Regions from separate parts of the Cupriavidus sp. FW306-01-F10A genome, predicted to be linked through region 1. Evidence: predicted binding sites of a transcription regulator. Region 1 holds the regulator's gene; each other region holds the start of a gene.
The links. The regulator FNR, encoded in region 1, switches genes on or off when oxygen is low (the NO sensors DNR and NnrR bind a similar motif). The targets are predictions, from matches to a motif close to TTGATNNNNATCAA.
Positions count from the first base shown of each region.

Region 1 (4,422 bases):
ACGTCATCTACCTGGCGGTGCTGCTGGTCATCTCGGCGCTGGCGCTGTTCCTGTTCACGGCGATCGCGGGGCGGCTGTTCTGCGGCTATGCCTGTCCGCAGACGGTCTACACCGAGATCTTCATGTGGATCGAGCGGCGGGTCGAAGGCGACCGCATCGCCCGCATCCGGCTCGACGGCGATCCGTGGAGCCTGCGCAAGTTCCGTCTCAAGGCGACCAAGCACTTCCTGTGGGTGCTGATTGCGCTCTGGACCGGCTTTACCTTCATCGGCTATTTCGCACCGATCCGCGAACTGGGCGGCGAGGTGCTCAGCCTGTCGCTGGGGCCGTGGCAGTCGTTCTGGATGCTGTTCTACGCGTTCGCCACCTGGGGCAATGCGGGCTTCATGCGCGAGCAGGTGTGCAAGTACATGTGCCCGTATGCGCGCTTCCAGAGCGTGATGGTGGATCGCGATACCTATGTCGTGACCTACGACGTCGGCCGCGGCGAGCCGCGCGGCAGCCGGTCGCGCAAGACCGACCACCACAAGGCGGGGCTTGGCGACTGCGTCAACTGCAGCATCTGCGTGCAGGTGTGCCCGACGGGCATCGATATCCGCGACGGCCTGCAGTACGAGTGCATCGGCTGCGGCGCCTGCATCGACGCCTGCGACCAGGTCATGGACAAGATGGCATATCCGCGCGGCCTGATCCGGTACACCTCGGAAAACGCGATGCGCAAGGGCTTGTCCGCGGCGGCATCGCGCAAGCGCCTGCTGCGCCCGCGCGTCGTTATCTATTCCGTGATCTGGGTGGCACTGCTGGCCGGGTTCATGGCTTCGATCGCGCTGCGCACGCCGCTGAAGGTCGACATCATCCGCGACCGTGGTGCGCTCGGCCGTGAAGTGGAAGGCCGCTGGATCGAGAATGTCTATCGCCTGCAGCTGATCAACACCACCGAAGCGCCGATGCAGATCAGCGTGCGCGCCGACAGCGACGAATTGAAGAACCTGACGGTGGAATACGACAAGCAGGCCGAATCGCTGGCGCCGACGTCCAACCGGTTGCTGCCGATCCGGATCCGCGTGCCGATCGAGGCCGCGGCGCAGGGCACGCACAAGATCAACGTGACAGTGACGAGCGAAGGCACGGAGCGGGGGCATGCCGAAATCCGGCAATCCACCAGTTTCATCGTGCCGCGCGATTTGTGAAGCTAGTCGTCAAGATGAAGGGGGCAAGATGAGTCAGCAAGGCAATCCGTGGTGGAAGGAGCCGTGGCCGTGGCTGTTGATGAGCGGCCCGCTGGTGGCGATGGTGGCGTGCGGCGTGACAATCTGGCTGGCATCCACGCATCCGGACATGCCGGTGCAGGGTGCAACGCGCCATGGCCTGGTGGTCGAGAAGGTCGACGCCGCGCCGCCCAAGGCTGCCGCTGTGAGGCAGCCATGAGGTTGCGCTGGCTGATGTGGGTACTCTGGCCGGCGTTCCTGATGGCTGGGTTTGCGACCGCGACGGTGTTTTCGGTGGTGGATCCCGGTGACCTGAACTTCTTCGGCCAGCCGATCGAAGCGTCCCGCGAATCGGTCTACACCATCGGCTTCCTGATGGCCTGGGTGTTCTGCGCGTTGTCCAGCGGACTGACGCTCTACACCATGCCGACGCGGCTCAGCGATACCGACGAACTGGAGTAAGCGGGCTGCCGTGAGGCCTGCGCTGTCATGGCCGGATGCGGCCATGACAGCGCCTTGGCCGCTTAGCAGGAGCGGCTGTAGAGTTGCTTGATGCCGTCGATGTCCACGAGCTTGACGTGGCGCTGGCGAATCTGGATCAGGCCGGCTTCGGCAAAGCGAGAGAACAGGCGGCTGACGGTTTCGAGCTTCAGGCCCAGGTAGCTGCCGATCTCTTCGCGGCTCATGCGCATCACGAACTCGGACGCCGAATAGCCGCGCGCCGACAGGCGCTCAGAGAGGTTGATCAGGAAGGCGGCAAGGCGTTCCTCGGCGCGCATCGAGCCCAGCGTGACCAGCATCAGTTGGTCATGCGTGATTTCCTTGCCCATCAGGCGCAGGAACTGCTGCTGCAGCGACGGCAGGTCTGCCGACAGCGATTGCAACTCGCTCATGCGGACCACGCAGACTTCGGTGTCCTCCAGCGCGGCGGCATCGGAGGCATGCTGCATCTCGCCCAGCCCGTCGAGACCGACAATTTCGCCGGGCAGGTGGAAGCCGGTAATCTGCGAGCGGCCGTCTTCAGTGGTGACGTGGGTCTTGAGCGTGCCAAAGCGCACGGCATAGACCGCGGTGAGCGGATCGCCCATGCGATACAGGGTTTCACCCTTGTGCACACGGATGCGTTCCTGAACCAGCGTGTCCATCTTGGCAAGGTCTTGCTGCGACATGCCGACCGGAAGGCACAGCTGCCCCATCGCACAGGTGGAGCAGCGGGGTGACATCTCGGTAATGGGAATGGAGGTGAGCAATTGGAACCTGCTAGAAATGGCAGCGAGGGCGCGATAAGGACATTTTACCGTGCGATGTGATGTGGTAGGGAGTGAGAATTGACATTTGGCGTACTGATCAGCGTTTTTCTGCTGGCTTTGCTGGGCGGGGTCCACTGCGCTGCCATGTGCGGCGGCGTGGCGCTGGCCGTGGAGCAACGCCGCGGGGCGGCGGCGACGATCAGTCTTGTGCCCAGCCGTGCCGCCTGGCTGGGCGAGTTGCTGATAATGCACCTGGGCCGGATCTCGACCTATATGCTGCTTGGGGCCGCGCTGGGCGCGGTCGGTGCTTCGGCGTGGAAGCTGGACTATCTGCCGGTGCAGCGCTGGCTGTTCGGCGCAGGCAGCGTCATGCTGCTGTGGTCGGGCTGGCGGTTGCTGCGCGGCAACACTTTTACCGTCGACTGGCTGGAGCGGCTGGCGGCGCGTGCCGGCGCAACGGTGGCGCGCCGGCTGGCTGGCGTGGCACGCGGCATGCCGTCGTTTGTGCGCGCACGCGGCGGCCTGGCGCGGCGATATGGCGTGGGCCTGGCGTGGGGACTGGTGCCGTGCGGCATGGTCTATGGGGCGCTCACGCTGGCGCTGCTGGCGGGAAATGCGGCGTCCGGCGCACTCGTGATGGGCGTGTTCGGGCTCGGCACACTGCCTAACCTGCTGGTGCTCTCCGGCCTGTCGGGCTATTTGCGTACGCTGTCGCGACGTCCCGGCGTGCGCCTGGGTGCCGGCCTGGCGGTGATGGCGTTCGGCGGCCTTGGCATTGCGCGAGCGGTGCTGTTGCCACATTCGCTGGCCGAGCATGGATTCTGCCTGGTGTTCTGAGGCGCCGGCGCCGCGCGGGCAACGGATGATGGTTGCAGGCGGGGGCGGGAATGCCATACAATCGCCAACATTGCGGTATCGCGCGGCGTCTTGTGAGCCGCGGTAAGCAGCGGGCGAGCAGCGCCAGGCGGCCTTCATACCAGAAGGCGAGTTCAGGGCAGGGGAAGCGGAAGGTTTTCGATGCCCGTCCCGTCCCCAAAGTCCATCCGGTTCAAAAGATCTGGTTCAAAAGTCCGGCTGGCACTGCGGTGTTGGCGATGCCGGCCTTGCTCCCGATACCCGTTTTTCTTGCGTCCGAGGCCTTCAGTTCGCTGACAGCGACGTCCGATATGTGCGGACGCGCTACGCAAGAGGTTCGCTGGCTGGCCCATAACGGCATGCGAACGATCTCCTGCCGGAACGCCCGGCAACTCGATGCAAAGATAGGGAAGTGCACGGCTTGGATGCAGCAGGTATCCGGCTAGCTGCGCAATGAGATGGCGGTGGCTTTCGCACCGCTGTATCCAAAATCTCCGGTGCCCCGGATCCGTCCGGGAGCAGGTGCAAAGACAGGCTGCACACCATCAACATGAATACCCAAGAGGCGAAGATCGTCCTCGAGACGGCGCTGATCTGCGCGCAGGAACCGCTGCGCGTCAATGATCTGCGGCGGCTGTTTGACGACGACGTCGGCGCAGACACCATCCGCGTGCTGCTTGATGAACTGCGCCAGGACTGGCGGCCGCGCGGCGTGGAACTGGTGGCGCTGGCCAGCGGCTGGCGCTTCCAGAGCCGGCCGGAAATGCGTGAATACCTGGATCGGCTGAATCCTGAAAAGCCGCCAAAATATTCGCGCGCGGTGATGGAAACACTGGCGATCATTGCCTACCGGCAGCCGGTGACCCGCGGCGATATCGAGGAAATCCGCGGCGTGACGGTCAGCACGGAAGTCATCAAGAAGCTTGAGGACCGCAGCTGGATCGAGGTGATCGGACACCGCGACGTGCCGGGCAGGCCGGCGCTGTATGCGACCACCAAGGCGTTCCTGGACGATCTTGGCCTGCGTACGCTGGATGAGCTGCCGCCGCTGGAAGATGCCCAGGCGCAGGCGCAGGCAACCCTGCTGGAACAGCAGGCCATCAATTTTG
Region 1 is NZ_JBYSYA010000008.1:203,746-208,167, reverse strand. Features, by position in the region: gene ccoG (cytochrome c oxidase accessory protein CcoG) at 1-1,190, shown strand, start outside; gene AC3WLF_RS14620 (hypothetical protein) at 1,219-1,428, shown strand; gene AC3WLF_RS14615 (hypothetical protein) at 1,425-1,670, shown strand; gene fnr (fumarate/nitrate reduction transcriptional regulator Fnr) at 1,733-2,458, opposite strand; gene AC3WLF_RS14605 (sulfite exporter TauE/SafE family protein) at 2,537-3,295, shown strand; gene scpB (SMC-Scp complex subunit ScpB) at 3,864-4,422, shown strand, end outside.

Region 2 (4,422 bases), on a different contig from region 1:
TCTTTGAGGCTGAGCCTCACGCATCAGGCACAGCCCGGAGCAACCCGCCAGGTCATCCGCCGTAACCCAGCCGGGGACAAGACGGGGGCGCAAGGTGCCGCTCGAACCAGCCTATCGTGAGTGCCGCGATGTCTTCCAGGGCCCTGCGGTCTTCAAATCCGCGGCCGCTGGTCGGGATGAGCCTCAGTTGCCGCGGACAATGCATCTGTTCGAATGCAAGATTGTTGATCTGGATGTCTTTCGGATTGCCGCTGGCACAGATCAGCAAGGCAGGGATTTCAAGCTGCCGCAGGGTTGCGCTGCCCGCGAGATCCAGCCGCCCCGCAACACAGGCTACGGCGCTGAGTTGCGTCGCGCCGCACGCGGCCGAGCGCAGGGCTGCCGCCGCTGCGGTGCCGGTACTTAGCAGGCCCACAGGCAAGCTTGCGCAGGGCGTCCCGGTACGCAGGAAGCTCAAAGTCTGGTCCAGTCTTGCCACCAGCTCATCGACCTCCGATTCCGGTGCGTCGTCGACGCGGCTGTCAGGCTGCAGGTCCACGAGCATGGTGGCGAATCCTTTCGCGCGCAGCTTGCGTGCCAGGTAATGGCTTCGGGCTGCACGGCGTTGCGCGCCACCGGCATACACCATCACCGCGACGCCGACCGGGTTCGGCGCCGTTTCGAGCATGGCCCGCAGCCGAGTGGTCTGATACGGAATCAGCATCGCCTTGCTCAACGACGGCACGCCCGCCACCGCACCTGGCCGGGCGTGGGTCTGGGGTTGCGCTGGCGGTATCCCTGTTAACTGCCGGACGCGGTCGTCGCTGACCAGCTGGAACTCATGATAGAAGTGCGAGAGGTTCTCGATGCGGTCCGGGGTATCCAGGCAAATGACTTCGTCGGCAAGCGCGCGGACCCGGTCCAGCCCGGCTGGGGTGGCGATCGGGAGCGCGCATATGAGCCGGGCAGGGTGCCGCTTGCGCAGGCTGGCGAGGGCCGCATACATCGTTGCGCCGCTCACCAGGCCGTCATCCACGACGATCACCACGCGACCGCCCGGATCCGCCGGCTTGCGAACCGGCGTATACACGGCGCGCTGCCTGCGAAGCTGGTCGAACTGGGCATCACGCTGGCTGTCGGCGCCGCCACTTGCGTCCATTGCGTCCGTGCACCATGTCGCGCCAGAGTCGTCCAGTGCTACGCCAGGAACGATCCTGCGCGCCATCACCAGGTCGAAGTCAGCGCCCAGTGCGTCGGCCACGACGCGCCCGACCGGCACGCCGCCGCGCGGAATCGCCAGCACCAGGGCACCGGTTCCCCGATACGCGCGCAACGCCCAGGCGAGCTCTGAGCCCGCATGCTCACGTGCCTGAAAACGTGTCTGGTAACGGCTCATCGAACTATCTGCCAGGGATCTATTGACGGAGTTTCAGGACGACGGCGCCGGTAAGCCGGCCCTCGCGCAGGTCGGCCAGTGCTTCGTTGGCCTGCTCCAGCGGATACGCGGTGGTGTGCGTATGCAGCGGGGTCCGGGCGGCGATATCCATCAGCGCGAAGCCGTCGGCACGCGTGAGGTTGGCTACGGAACACAGGCGCCTTTCTTCCCAAAGCAGCTGGTAAGGCATGCTTGGGATATCGCTCATATGAATTCCGCCGCAGACCACGATGCCACCCTTGTCCACGGCGCGCAGCGCCTTGGGCACCAGCGCGCCCACCGGGGCGAAAATCAGCGCGGCGTCCAGCGGCACGGGCGACTCGAGGTCGCTCGCGCCGGCCCAGCACGCGCCGGATTGATAGGCGAGTTGCTGGGCGCCTGCGTCGCCCGTGCGGGTGAAGGCGTAGACTTCGCGGCCTTGCGCCACCGCGATCTGCGTCACCAGGTGGGCGGCGGCGCCAAAGCCGTAGATGCCGACGCGCTGCGCATGGCTGGCTGCGCCCGCCATGCGCAGCGTCCGGTAGCCGATCAGGCCGGCGCAGAGTAGTGGTGCGGCGTGTTCGTCATCGTAGCCGGGCGGAATCCGGAAACAATAGCCGCTGTCGGCAACAACGTACTCCGCATAGCCGCCATCGCGGGTATAGCCGGTGAACAACGGTGCGTCGCAAAGATTCTCGTGATGACGCAGGCAGTAGCGACAATGGCCACAGCTATGTCCGAGCCAGGGCACACCGACGCGGTCGCCCGGCTTGAAGGCGGTGACACCGGCGCCGCACAAATCCACCCGTCCGACGATTTCATGTCCCGGGATGAGCACCGGCTTGGGATGGCGCAGGTCGCCGTCGGCGATATGCAGGTCGGTCCGGCACACCCCGCAAGCCCCCACTGCAATGCGAAGTTCGCCGGGCCCCGGTTCGGGAACCGGCAAGTGGTGGAGGCGCAGCGGCAGGCCTGCGCCCTCGAAGACCATCGCACGCATGGTTTGGTGGGGCATGGCGCGCCTAACCTTCGACTTCGCTGCGGATCAGGAGCACAGGCTTGCTGGTCTTGGCAAGCACGCCTTCCGACACGCTGCCCATCAGCAGGCGCCGGACGCCGCGGCGGCCGTGGGTGCCAAGCACGATCAGGTCGGCATTCCACGCATCGGCTTCGGTGACAATGGTCAACGAGATCCGGCCGGGCGCCACCGGCTTTTCATCCAGTTTCACCGAATTGCGCACGCCTGCTTCGCTGAGCCTGGCTGAGGCGGCATCCAGCGCCTTGCGGCCGTGCGCGGTGATGTTGTCGACCAGTTCCTTGGGGTTGAAGTAACTGGCCTCGAAGAACACATCGCTGTCGTCTACCACGAACAACGCCTTGACCTCGGCCCCGGTTGCCTTGGCGATGATGATGGCCTGGCTCAGTGCCAGGTCGGAAGAACGGCTGCCATCGACGGCGAGCAGGATGCGCTGGTACATGATGGATCTCCTGAAGGGCAAGGGTGTGTTCGACGTTGCGATGCGCTGCATTCAGCGTAGGCGCCGGCCTCGATAAGCGCTTGATATAGGTCAACCCGAAGGGGCAGGCGCCGCGAGAAATTGACCGCAGACAGATGTGATGGCCGCATGGCTTGACGGGTTTTCATACCTTTGTTCGCAGTAGCCTCCACCGCACATGAGGACGAACTTCAGCCATGTCGCCGCATGCTGGCCCGTTGATCCGGGTCAAGCGCCGCTCGGCCTTGCTGCCTAGACTGGTCTGTAGTTGAGGGTGAGGGCGATCATGGCTTACGACAGCATCCTGGTGCATCTGGACAGCAATCCGCAGGCACGGCAGCGGCTCGAAGTGGCGGGGCGACTTGCGGCGGCCAGCCAGTGCCGGCTGATCGGCATGTACGCCGGTTTCATTCCCGATCCTGCCTGGTTCTACCTCATGGAAGGCGCGCAGCAATATGTCGCGGACGATCTGGCCCGGCGCAAGCAGGTCAGGGAAGACGTCCGCGCGCAGTTTCTGGCTGCAACCCAGGCCATGCCGGTGCGCGCGGAGTGGCGCGCCGCGGAGCAGGGGACGGTGGCATCGGTGCTGCGCGAGGCCCGCGAGGCCGGCCTGGTCGTTGCCGGCCAGTACGACCCCGGCAATACCGAAGGGCCGGTGGCCCGGCAACTGCTGGAATCGCTGCTGCTGGAGACCGGCCGACCGACGCTCGTGGTGCCGTGCGCGGGCACGTTTCCAACGCTGGGTACGCGCGTGATCGTGGCGTGGAATGGCAGCCGCGAGGCGGCGCGGGCGCTTCACGACGCCGTGCCGCTGATGGCCGGCGCGCAGGCGCGCATTCTTTGCGCACAGACCGCGGCCAAGGAGGCAAGAGCCGACGCCACCCCGGTCGGCCACGCCGCACGCGTGCTGGAGCGCCACGGCGTCGCCGTGGAAATCGAACACGGTCCTGGTGGGGCTGACCTGACCATCGGCGAACTCATCCTTTCGCGCGCGGCGGATTTCGATGCCGACCTGATTGTGATGGGTGCCTACGGACACGGTCGCATGCGGGAACTGGTGCTGGGCGGTGTCACGCGTACGCTGCTTGACTCAATGACCGCACCGGTGCTGTTTTCACGATGATGCAAGGTCAAACCAAAGAGTGGAATCACGTCATGGACTTCAGAACCATCCTTGTCGACCTGAGCGAAGATGCTGCACGGTCCGCACGCATTGAAACGGCAGCACGGCTTGCCGAAAAGTCCGGCGGCAGCGTGGTCGGACTGACGGCAACAGGAACGCACCTGGAGCCGTTTCGTGGGGCGGGCGAAGAAGCCGGGCAATACGGCGTGCTTGCCGCGAACCATTTACACAAGCTGGCTGCGGCTCACAGGAACGCACTCGAAACGCTGACCGGGCAAGTGTCGCCGGCCATTCCCACCCGGCACATCGTTGTCGAAGCCGAGTCTGGCTGGGCGCTTGCCGACGAGGGCCGCTTCGCCGATCTCATCCTGCCCGCAGCGCCCTCGGCGCAGGCCGATGTGCCGGCTCTG
Region 2 is NZ_JBYSYA010000001.1:361,744-366,165, reverse strand. Features, by position in the region: gene AC3WLF_RS01705 (phosphoribosyltransferase) at 53-1,375, opposite strand; gene AC3WLF_RS01700 (zinc-dependent alcohol dehydrogenase family protein) at 1,395-2,408, opposite strand; gene AC3WLF_RS01695 (universal stress protein) at 2,416-2,871, opposite strand; gene AC3WLF_RS01690 (universal stress protein) at 3,176-4,012, shown strand; gene AC3WLF_RS01685 (universal stress protein) at 4,045-4,422, shown strand, end outside.
Region 2: a site for FNR is predicted at 2,952-2,965, ahead of AC3WLF_RS01695 (universal stress protein). Genes of this name have one in related genera too.

Region 3 (4,422 bases), on a different contig from region 1:
AGGCGCTGGCCTGCGCCCCGACGGGCGCCTGCTGGCGCTCAACAGCTATGAGAACCGCGTCTGGCAGCTGGGCATCGAAGATGCCGCGCCGGTCATCGCCAAGTTCTACCGTCCGGGCCGCTGGACCGATGCGGCCATCCTGGAAGAACACGCCTTCGTGCAGCAGCTGGCCGATGCCGAGATCCCGGCCGTGCCGGCCATGGTGCTGGCACCGGGCGCGGCCGGCACGCTGCTGCATCACGCCGGCTTCCGTTTCGCGGTATTCCCCCGCTGCGGCGGCCGCGAGCCCGCGCTGGACCGTTCCGACACGCTGACCTGGCTCGGCCGCTTCATCGGCCGCATCCACGCGCTGGGGGCGACGCAGCCCTACCAGGCGCGCCCGGCGCTAAATCTTGAAACCTTCGGCGTTGTCCCACGCGACTGGCTGCTCGCCAGCGGCTGCATTCCCGCCGACCTGCTGCCCGCATGGCAATCGGTGACCGACCTGGCGCTGGACGGCGTGCGCTGCTGCTATGAGCGCGCCGGCGAGGTGCGCCTGCTGCGCACCCACGGCGACTGCCATCGCGGCAATGTGCTGTGGATCGGCGAGGACGACGCGCGCGGCGGCACTCATGGCGCACCGGGCCCGCATTTCGTTGACTTCGATGACAGCCGAATGGCGCCGGCGATCCAGGACATCTGGATGCTGCTCGAGGGCGACCGCGCGGCCATGCAGGACCAACTGGCCGACATCGTTGCCGGCTATGAGGACTTCGCCGAATTCCAGCCGCGCGAACTGTGGCTGGTGGAAGCGCTGCGCACGCTGCGGCTGCTCCATTACAGCGCCTGGCTCGCCAGCCGCTGGGCCGACCCGGCCTTTCCGGCCGCGTTCCCTTGGTTCGGCACGGCGCGCTACTGGCAGGATCGCATCCTGGAACTGCGCGAACAGGTGGCGCTGATGGACGAAGCGCCCCTGTGGGGCGCCTGAGGTCTACCGGTCGGCGCCGCCAGGGCGCCGGTTTTCCACTACTTTGCTCAACCCTTCTTTTCCGGCGCCTTGACCAGCAGCACCGGGCACTCGGCCTGCGCCAGCACGCGGCCTGCGACCGAACCGATCACCGCATCGAAGAACGAACCCCGGCCATGCGTGCCCATCACGATGGCTGCGGCGTCGACCGAGCGCGCACAGGCGACGATGCGCTCCGGCGCGAAGCCGTGCAGCGGGTGCCGCTCGAACGGCACCTTGGCTGCGGACAGAATCTCGCAGACCGTCGCCATGGCCTTGTCGCTGGCCTCCTTGTGCCAGTCATCGATGGTCTCCTTGCTGACAAAGGCGCGCACCTGGCCGCTTACTTCCGGCGCGACATGCACGACATGCACGGTGAAGCCGCTCTGCAGCAGCTTGCCTTCGGCGATAAAACGGGCCGCGGCGTCGCTGAAGGCCGAACCGTCGGTGGCGAGCACGATATTGGTCATGTTGGAAATCTCCTGGATGGGGGCTGTCGGCAGGCGGTGCACCATGAGGCGGCACCGCCATCTGGAACCATCATGGCACCTAGTGTCCTGCCAGGACCCGATTTAGATCAAGTCGGATCGGATTTATCCGATTTCGCCGTGCGATAGCCGGCCGGCTGACGGATTCCGTCAAGCCGGCTGAAGCATTTGGCCATTGCCCCGTCAACGCCGTGGCGCGTAGCATGCTCCCGAGCCCCGCGGCAGGCATTGGCACGCCCGCGCTGCCGCAGGCACAGCCCATCCCATACCAATTCAATGCAAGCTGTCCCCCGGCCATGGCCCGGGCGGGCGGCGATTCCGGAGACGACGATCATGAGTGAGCGTGGCAACCTGCTGCCCCTGCGCGGTATCAAGGTAGTGGAATTCGAAGGCATCGGCCCCGGCCCGTTGTGCGGTGCGATGCTGGCCGGCCTGGGCGCCGAGGTCACGCTGGTGACCCGGCCGGTCGCGCCGGATGCCCGCCGCATCCTGCGCGGCCAGCCCGTGCCGCCTGAGATGGAGCTGGAGCACGGCAAGCGCGTGGTGCAACTGAACCTGAAGTCTGCGGACGACGTGGCCGCCGCGCTGGACCTGGTGGCCGGCGCCGACGCGCTGATCGAAGGGCTGCGCCCGGGAGCGATGGAGCGCCTCGGCCTGGGCCCGAAGGCGTGCCATGCACGCAATCCGCGCCTGGTCTACGGGCGCATGACCGGCTGGGGCCAGACCGGCCCGCTGTCGCAGAGCGCCGGCCACGACCTCAACTACATCGCGCTGACCGGCCTCTTGTCGATGGCCGCGCGCGAGGGCGAGCTGCCGATGGTGCCGCCGACCGTGATGGGCGATGCCACCGGCGCGCTTGGCCTGGCATTCGGCATCACCAGCGCCATCCTGAGCGCGCGCGCAAGCGGCGAGGGCTGCGTGGTGGATGCGGCCATCACCGATATCGTCGCCATGCTGGGCTCGCTGGTGCAGGTGTCGCGCGCAGCCGGCACGCTGGGCGGCCCGCAACCGAGCCCCTTCCACGATTCGCCGTTCTATGACGTCTTCCCTTGTGCCGACGGCCGCGCCATCACGCTGGGCGCGCTCGAGCCGCAGTTCTACCGCGAGCTGCTCGAGCGGCTCGAACTGACCGACATCGACCCCGCCACGCAGTATGACCGCGCCCAGTGGCCCGCGGTGAAGGCACGCATTGCCGCTTGCATCGCAGGCAAGCCCAGCACCCACTGGGAGGCGGTGCTGGGCGGCACCGACGTGTGCTTTGCACGCGTGCTGACCCTGGACGAGGCCGCGCGCCATCCGCACAACCAGGCACGCGGCACGTATCGGCTGTACCAGCAGGGCGAGCGCGAGGTGCCGCGTTCGGCGCCGGCGCCGCGCTTCCTGCCCGCGGGCATGGAATGACCTTGGGGCCGCGGCACCGATGCTGCGGCCGCTCGAATCGGCTTGATCGGTTCGGCTACCATGCGGCATCCACCCAAACCGGAGACCCATGCCATGGCCGAACCCAGCCAACTTCCCGCCTACACTCCCACGCCGGCCTTCGAGGCCGGTCTTGACGTGCGCACCGAAGTGCTCGGCCCCGAGCACGTCCGGCGCGCGCTGGACGCCGCCGCACAGCAGGGCGACACCAGCCTGCAGCAACTGGTGACGGAGTTCGCCTGGGGCACGGTCTGGACCCGCGACGGCCTGGACCGCAAGCAGCGCAGCCTGGCCACGGTGTCGATGCTGATTGCGCTGAACCGGCCGCAGGAGCTGGCCGGCCACCTGCGCGGCGCGCTCGCCAATGGCGTTACGCCGCAGGAACTGCGCGAACTGATGGTGCACAGCGCGGTCTACTGCGGGTTCCCCGCGGCGCTGGATGCCAGCCGCAAGCTGACTGAAGTCCTCGACGCTGCCAACGGGTAACGCCGACCGCGGCATCGATACGAAAACAGCCATGCAGAAGAGTCTGACTCTGATGCAGATTTTGCCGCATCTGCGCGGCGAGGATTCGGCGCATCAGGATCTCTCCGGCCCCTTAACCTTGGCACCAGGCCAAGCCATGCAAGTCGTTAAGGAGCCTCAAATTGCATCTCGCGCTGATCGTCGATGAACCCTCCCGGTTCCGCACCACGCTGTCCGCTGAAATCCGCGCTGAGTTGGGCGCCGGTGAAGTACTGGAAATGGACGGCATGCAGGAAGCATTCCGGCTGGTCCGCGAGCAACGGCCGGGGCTGGTGCTGGTCGATATCGAGTGCTTCGGCAATCCCGGCATCGACTTTGTCCGGCGCGTCTCGGCGACGCAGCCCGCCGTGCCCTTGCTGGTACTGTCCGACAGCGACGCCACCCTGGCGTCGGTGCGGGCGCTGCGCGCCGGCGCCCATGGCTTCGTGGTCAAGCAGCGTGGGCTGGCCGAGGTGATGCAGGCCGTACGCGGCGTGCTCAGCGGCTACCTGGTATTTCCCATGCATACGCTGGAAACCGTGCGCCAGATCGGCGAGCAGCGGGAATCCGGCTTTGCGCGGCTGAGCAACCGCGAGATCACCATCCTGCAATACCTGGCGCGCGGCCATTCCAACAAGTCGATCGCGGCGCAACTGCTGATCAGCAGCAAGACGGTCAGCACGCACAAGGCCAACATCATGGCCAAGCTCAATGTCGGCTCCCTGGTCGAAATGGTGGACTACGCGCGGCGGCATCAGCTGGTGTGGTAACGCGCACCCCGGGCGGCTTGCGGCACCATGCCGCCATCGCGGGTAGACTGTTGGCGTGTGTGACGAATCCGAACTTTTCGCCCGATGCCACCGACCCTGAATGCCGCCGCACGCCGCCTGGGCGCTGTCGTGCTTGCCTGTGCCGCCGCATGCCTGGCCACGCCTGCCTTCGCCAACGAACCGATGTGGTTTGCGCAGGGCCGACCGGTGCCGGCGGCCCGCCAGGCCGTCGATGCGCTGGCCGCGGCCGCGGCCG
Region 3 is NZ_JBYSYA010000032.1:234-4,655, forward strand. Features, by position in the region: gene AC3WLF_RS28705 (serine/threonine protein kinase) at 1-967, shown strand, start outside; gene AC3WLF_RS28710 (universal stress protein) at 1,015-1,455, opposite strand; gene AC3WLF_RS28715 (CaiB/BaiF CoA transferase family protein) at 1,807-2,874, shown strand; gene AC3WLF_RS28720 (carboxymuconolactone decarboxylase family protein) at 2,968-3,378, shown strand; gene AC3WLF_RS28725 (LuxR C-terminal-related transcriptional regulator) at 3,540-4,166, shown strand; gene AC3WLF_RS28730 (L,D-transpeptidase family protein) at 4,251-4,422, shown strand, end outside.
Region 3: a site for FNR is predicted at 1,553-1,566, ahead of AC3WLF_RS28710 (universal stress protein). Genes of this name have one in related genera too.

Region 4 (4,422 bases), on a different contig from region 1:
TATCACCTGGTGCGCGAAGACAAGCTGGGGGTGACGCTGGTCAATATCGGCGTGGGACCGTCCAACGCCAAGACCATGACCGACCACCTGGCCGTGCTGCGCCCGCATTGCTGGCTGATGGTGGGCCACTGCGGCGGCCTGCGCCGCTCGCAGCAGCTCGGCGACTACGTGCTGGCGCACGCCTATGTGCGCGACGACCACGTGCTCGACCACGACCTGCCGCCGTGGGTGCCGGTGCCGCCAATCGCCGAGATCCAGGTGGCCCTGCAGGAGGCCGTTGCGCGCGTGACCGGGCTGTCCGGCAACGAGATGAAGACCCGCATGCGCACCGGCACGGTGGTCTCGACCGATGACCGCAACTGGGAGCTGAAGTCCAAGTCGCTGTATGCGCGCTTCAACCAGTCGCGCGCGATTGCCATCGATATGGAAAGCGCGGCGGTGGCGGCCAACGGCTTCCGGCTGCGCGTGCCCTATGGCACGTTGCTGTGCGTGTCGGACAAGCCGCTGCATGGCGAGCTCAAGCTGCGCGGCATGGCCAACGCCTTCTATCGCCAGCGTGTCAGCCAGCATATGACCATCGGGCTGGAGGCGATCCGCATCCTGCGTGAGAACGGAGTCGAGCAGCTGCATTCGCGCAAGCTGCGCAGCTTTGATGAGCCGGCGTTCCGGTAGGTCGGCACCCGCGCTCATCCGGAAAAGCAGAAGGCCGGCGCCTGATTGGCGCCGGCCTTTTGCATGGCACTGCAGGATCAGAAGCGATACCCCACCCCCATGCTGAACAGCCACGGATCCAGGTTCACCTTGGACACCTTGACATCGCCGGCCTTCACATCGCTCGACAGCCAGATCTTCTTGATGTCGGCGTTGAGGAACCAGTTCTTGGTCAGCTTGTAGTCCATGCCGATCTGCAGGGCCGGGCCCACGCTCCAGCTATCGAGCTGCAGCGCGTTGTTGGCAATGTTCTCGCCCCAGATGCGGGTGAAGTTCAGGCCCGCGCCGACATACGGGCGGAAGGTGCCGTTGGGGATGAAGTGGTACTGCACCAGCAGCGTCGGCGGCAGATGCTTGAAGGTGCCGACCTTGTTGCCGTCCAGGTAGACGTTCTGCTTCTGCGGCACGGTCAGGACCAGTTCGGCGGCGATGTTCGGCGTGAAGAAGTAGGTGACGTCGAACTCGGGAATCCACTTGTTGTTGACCGTGATGCGGTCCGAGGGGCCGACGCCGCCGACAGGGTCGGAGCTGTTGGCCATGTCGAGATAGGTGCCGCGCAGGCGCACCATCCAGTTGCCCTGCGCATCGTCCGCGGCGGCGGCAGGGGTGGCGAAGGCGCCCAGCATGGCGCAGGCGGCGATGGCGGAACAGGTGACCCGGGTGCGAAGAGAGAGTGTTTTCATGAGGTTCTGCTTGGTCTGGTATCAAATCCGGACCCAGTTTGGCCGAGCAGGTCGGGCTGGGCTTTGACCCAAAACAAGTAGCAGGGAACGGGGCCGGCGCGCGTGGCGCAGGCGCTACAGCGAGGAAGGCGCCGCGGTGCCAGTTGCGCCGGCGCTTCTAAACACATGCGGAATTATTCGTGGCGCGGTGCGATGCTGCCCCTTACGCTGTGCGAAAGATCCGAGCACGCATGCAGCGTGTGCGGATCGGCACCGAGCATGTCGTGGGCGTCCGCAAGGGCGTCTTTCCGGGTGTGCCCCGTGGGGGCGGGGCACACCGGTTTTCTTGCGGCGGCTTGCGGTGTCAGGCCTCGGCGGCCTCGGCGGACTGCGGGGCCTGCGCCGCGCCAAAGCCGGCCTGCAGGTGCCGGTTCACGCCCGAGATCACCGCGCGCAGCGACGCCGTGACCAGGTTGGCGTCGATGCCGGCGCCGAACCCTGTCGGCGAATCGCCCACGCGCACTTCCACATAGCAGGCCGCGCGCGCATCCGCGCCGGCGGTCATCGCATGCTCGTGGTAATCCATCACGCGCACCGGCAAGTCCAGCGCATTGACGAAGGCATCGATGGGCCCGTTGCCGGTGCCGCGCACGCTGCACGGCTTGCCGTCGCGCACCATCTGCACTTCGATCTCCGTGGCGCCGCCGCTGTCAGATACCAGCTGGTGCGATACATAGCGCAGCGGTGTCTGCTGCGCGAGGTACTTGCGCTGGAACAAACCATAAAGATCCTCGGCACTCGCCTCGAGCCCGGTGTCGTCGGTCATGGCCTGCACCGCGCGGCTGAATTCGATCTGCAGGCGGCGCGGCATGTAGATGCCATGCACCTGCTCCAGCAGGTAGGCCATGCCGCCCTTGCCGGACTGGCTGTTGACGCGGATCACCGCGTCATAGCTGCGGCCCAGGTCGGCCGGGTCGATCGGCAGGTAGGGCACTTCCCAGATGCCGTCCGGCTGCTGCTGTGCAAAGCCCTTGCGGATCGCATCCTGGTGCGAGCCCGAGAACGCGGTGAACACCAGGTCGCCCACATACGGGTGGCGCGGATGCACCGGCAGCTGGTTGCAGTGCTCAACGCACTGGCGCACTGCGTCGATATCGGAGAAGTCCAACCCGGGTGCCACGCCCTGCGTATAGAGGTTGAGCGCCAGCGTCACCAGGTCGACATTGCCGGTGCGCTCGCCGTTGCCGAACAGGCAGCCTTCGACGCGGTCCGCGCCCGCCATCAGCGCCAGCTCCGCGGCGGCCACCGCGGTGCCGCGGTCGTTGTGCGGGTGCACTGACAGCGCGATGTGTTCGCGCCGTTCCAGGCGGCGGTGCATCCATTCGACCTGGTCGGCGAACACGTTGGGCGTGCTGCATTCGACCGTGGTCGGCAGGTTCAGGATCATCGGCCGGTCCGGGCCGGCCTGCCAGGCGGCAGAGACGGCGTTGCTGACTTCCAGCGAGAAGTCGAGCTCGGCCAGGCTGAAAGTCTCGGGCGAGTACTCATAGGTCCATGCCGTGCCAGGCATGGCACCGGTCAGCGACCTGATCAGGCGCGTGCCCGAGACCGCGACCTCCTTGATCTCTTCACGCGAGGCATTGAAGACGATGCGCCGCCAGGCCGGCGCGATCGGGTTGTACAGGTGCACCGTGGCCCGCGCTGCGCCGCGCACGGACTCGACGGTGCGGCGGATCAGGTCTTCGCGCGATTGCGTCAGCACCACGATGTTGACGTCTTCGGGGATGCGCTGCTGCTCGATCAGCATGCGCACGAAGTCGAAATCGGTCTGCGAGGCGGCGGGGAACGCCACTTCAATTTCCTTCAGGCCGATTTTCACCAGCTGCTCGAAGAAGCGCAGCTTGCGCGCCGGGTTCATCGGCTCGATCAGGGCCTGGTTGCCGTCGCGCAGGTCGGTGCTCATCCAGCGCGGTGCGCGCGTGATGGTGCGGGCGGGCCAGGTGCGGTCAGGGATGTCGACGGTGGTGGCGGGCTGGTACTTGGTGGCGGGATTGCTGAGCATACGGGGTCTCCTTCCTCGCTAAGGGAAGTAAAGGAAAAACGGAAAAAACGGTGGCGAAAGGCTGCCGAACTGCCACGGGGCACTAGGCCCGGCAACCGGTCGATAGGCTTAGCAGTAGCGAGGAAGCGCGCAGGGCGCGGCCCGATGCCAGGGCAGCCAGCACGCGCGCGCGGGCAGCGATGCGGGACGCATCGGCAGCCTGGCTGAGTGTGCTGGTGTAACGGTTCATCGTGCCTGGAGGAGGAGGGCCGGGGGCCGCTCGTGGTTGATGCGCATCCGGCAGGAGCCGGATGACCCGCAAAGGTTAGTCGACAAGGCCGGCCCCGGTCAAGCGCGGGAGAGCGCCGGGTGCGGGCGTGGCCCGATCGGGGGACTGCCATGCGCGGGTTGCGCCAAACGGCTGGGGCCGGCTTGCGGCCGGGACCCTGCCGGTCATGTTTGCCTCGCCCGAATGGCGGTGCCGCTGCATTGAAAGGATGAACCACGCGCATGTTCTGTGCGCCGCACCTCAGTCCTCTGGCCGGTATTGCGCTGGCACCTTTGTGCCTAGGCTGGTAGCGCGGGAAAAAACACATGACTGGGGGGAACATCATGAGACTGAGAACGTGGGCATCCTGGCTGGCAGGCTCTGCCATGACCTTGCTGTTGGCAGCGTGCGGCGGTGGCGGCGGCGGTTCGAGCACGCCCACCACGCCAAACGCGGGCGGCTCCACACCGCTGACCTATACGGTGAAGATGAGCTTGACCTCCGGCGAGGTCGGCGTCGGCCGCACGATCACCATCAGCGCGCTGGCGGTAGACAGCAACGGCATCGACGTGTCCGGCAACACCACCTTCAACTGGACCAGTGCCGACAGCGGCATTGCCACCGTGGAGCCGAGTGCCACCACGCCGGCCAGCGCCGTGGTCAAGGGTATTGCAACCGGGACGACCACTGTCCAGGTGGTGGCGAGCGTCAAGGGCGCCGACAACACCACGGTGCAGCTG
Region 4 is NZ_JBYSYA010000003.1:84,797-89,218, reverse strand. Features, by position in the region: gene AC3WLF_RS05920 (AMP nucleosidase) at 1-672, shown strand, start outside; gene AC3WLF_RS05915 (OmpW/AlkL family protein) at 750-1,394, opposite strand; gene leuA (2-isopropylmalate synthase) at 1,738-3,435, opposite strand; gene AC3WLF_RS05905 (hypothetical protein) at 4,069-4,422, shown strand, end outside.
Region 4: a site for FNR is predicted at 1,458-1,471, ahead of AC3WLF_RS05915 (OmpW/AlkL family protein). Genes of this name have one in related genera too.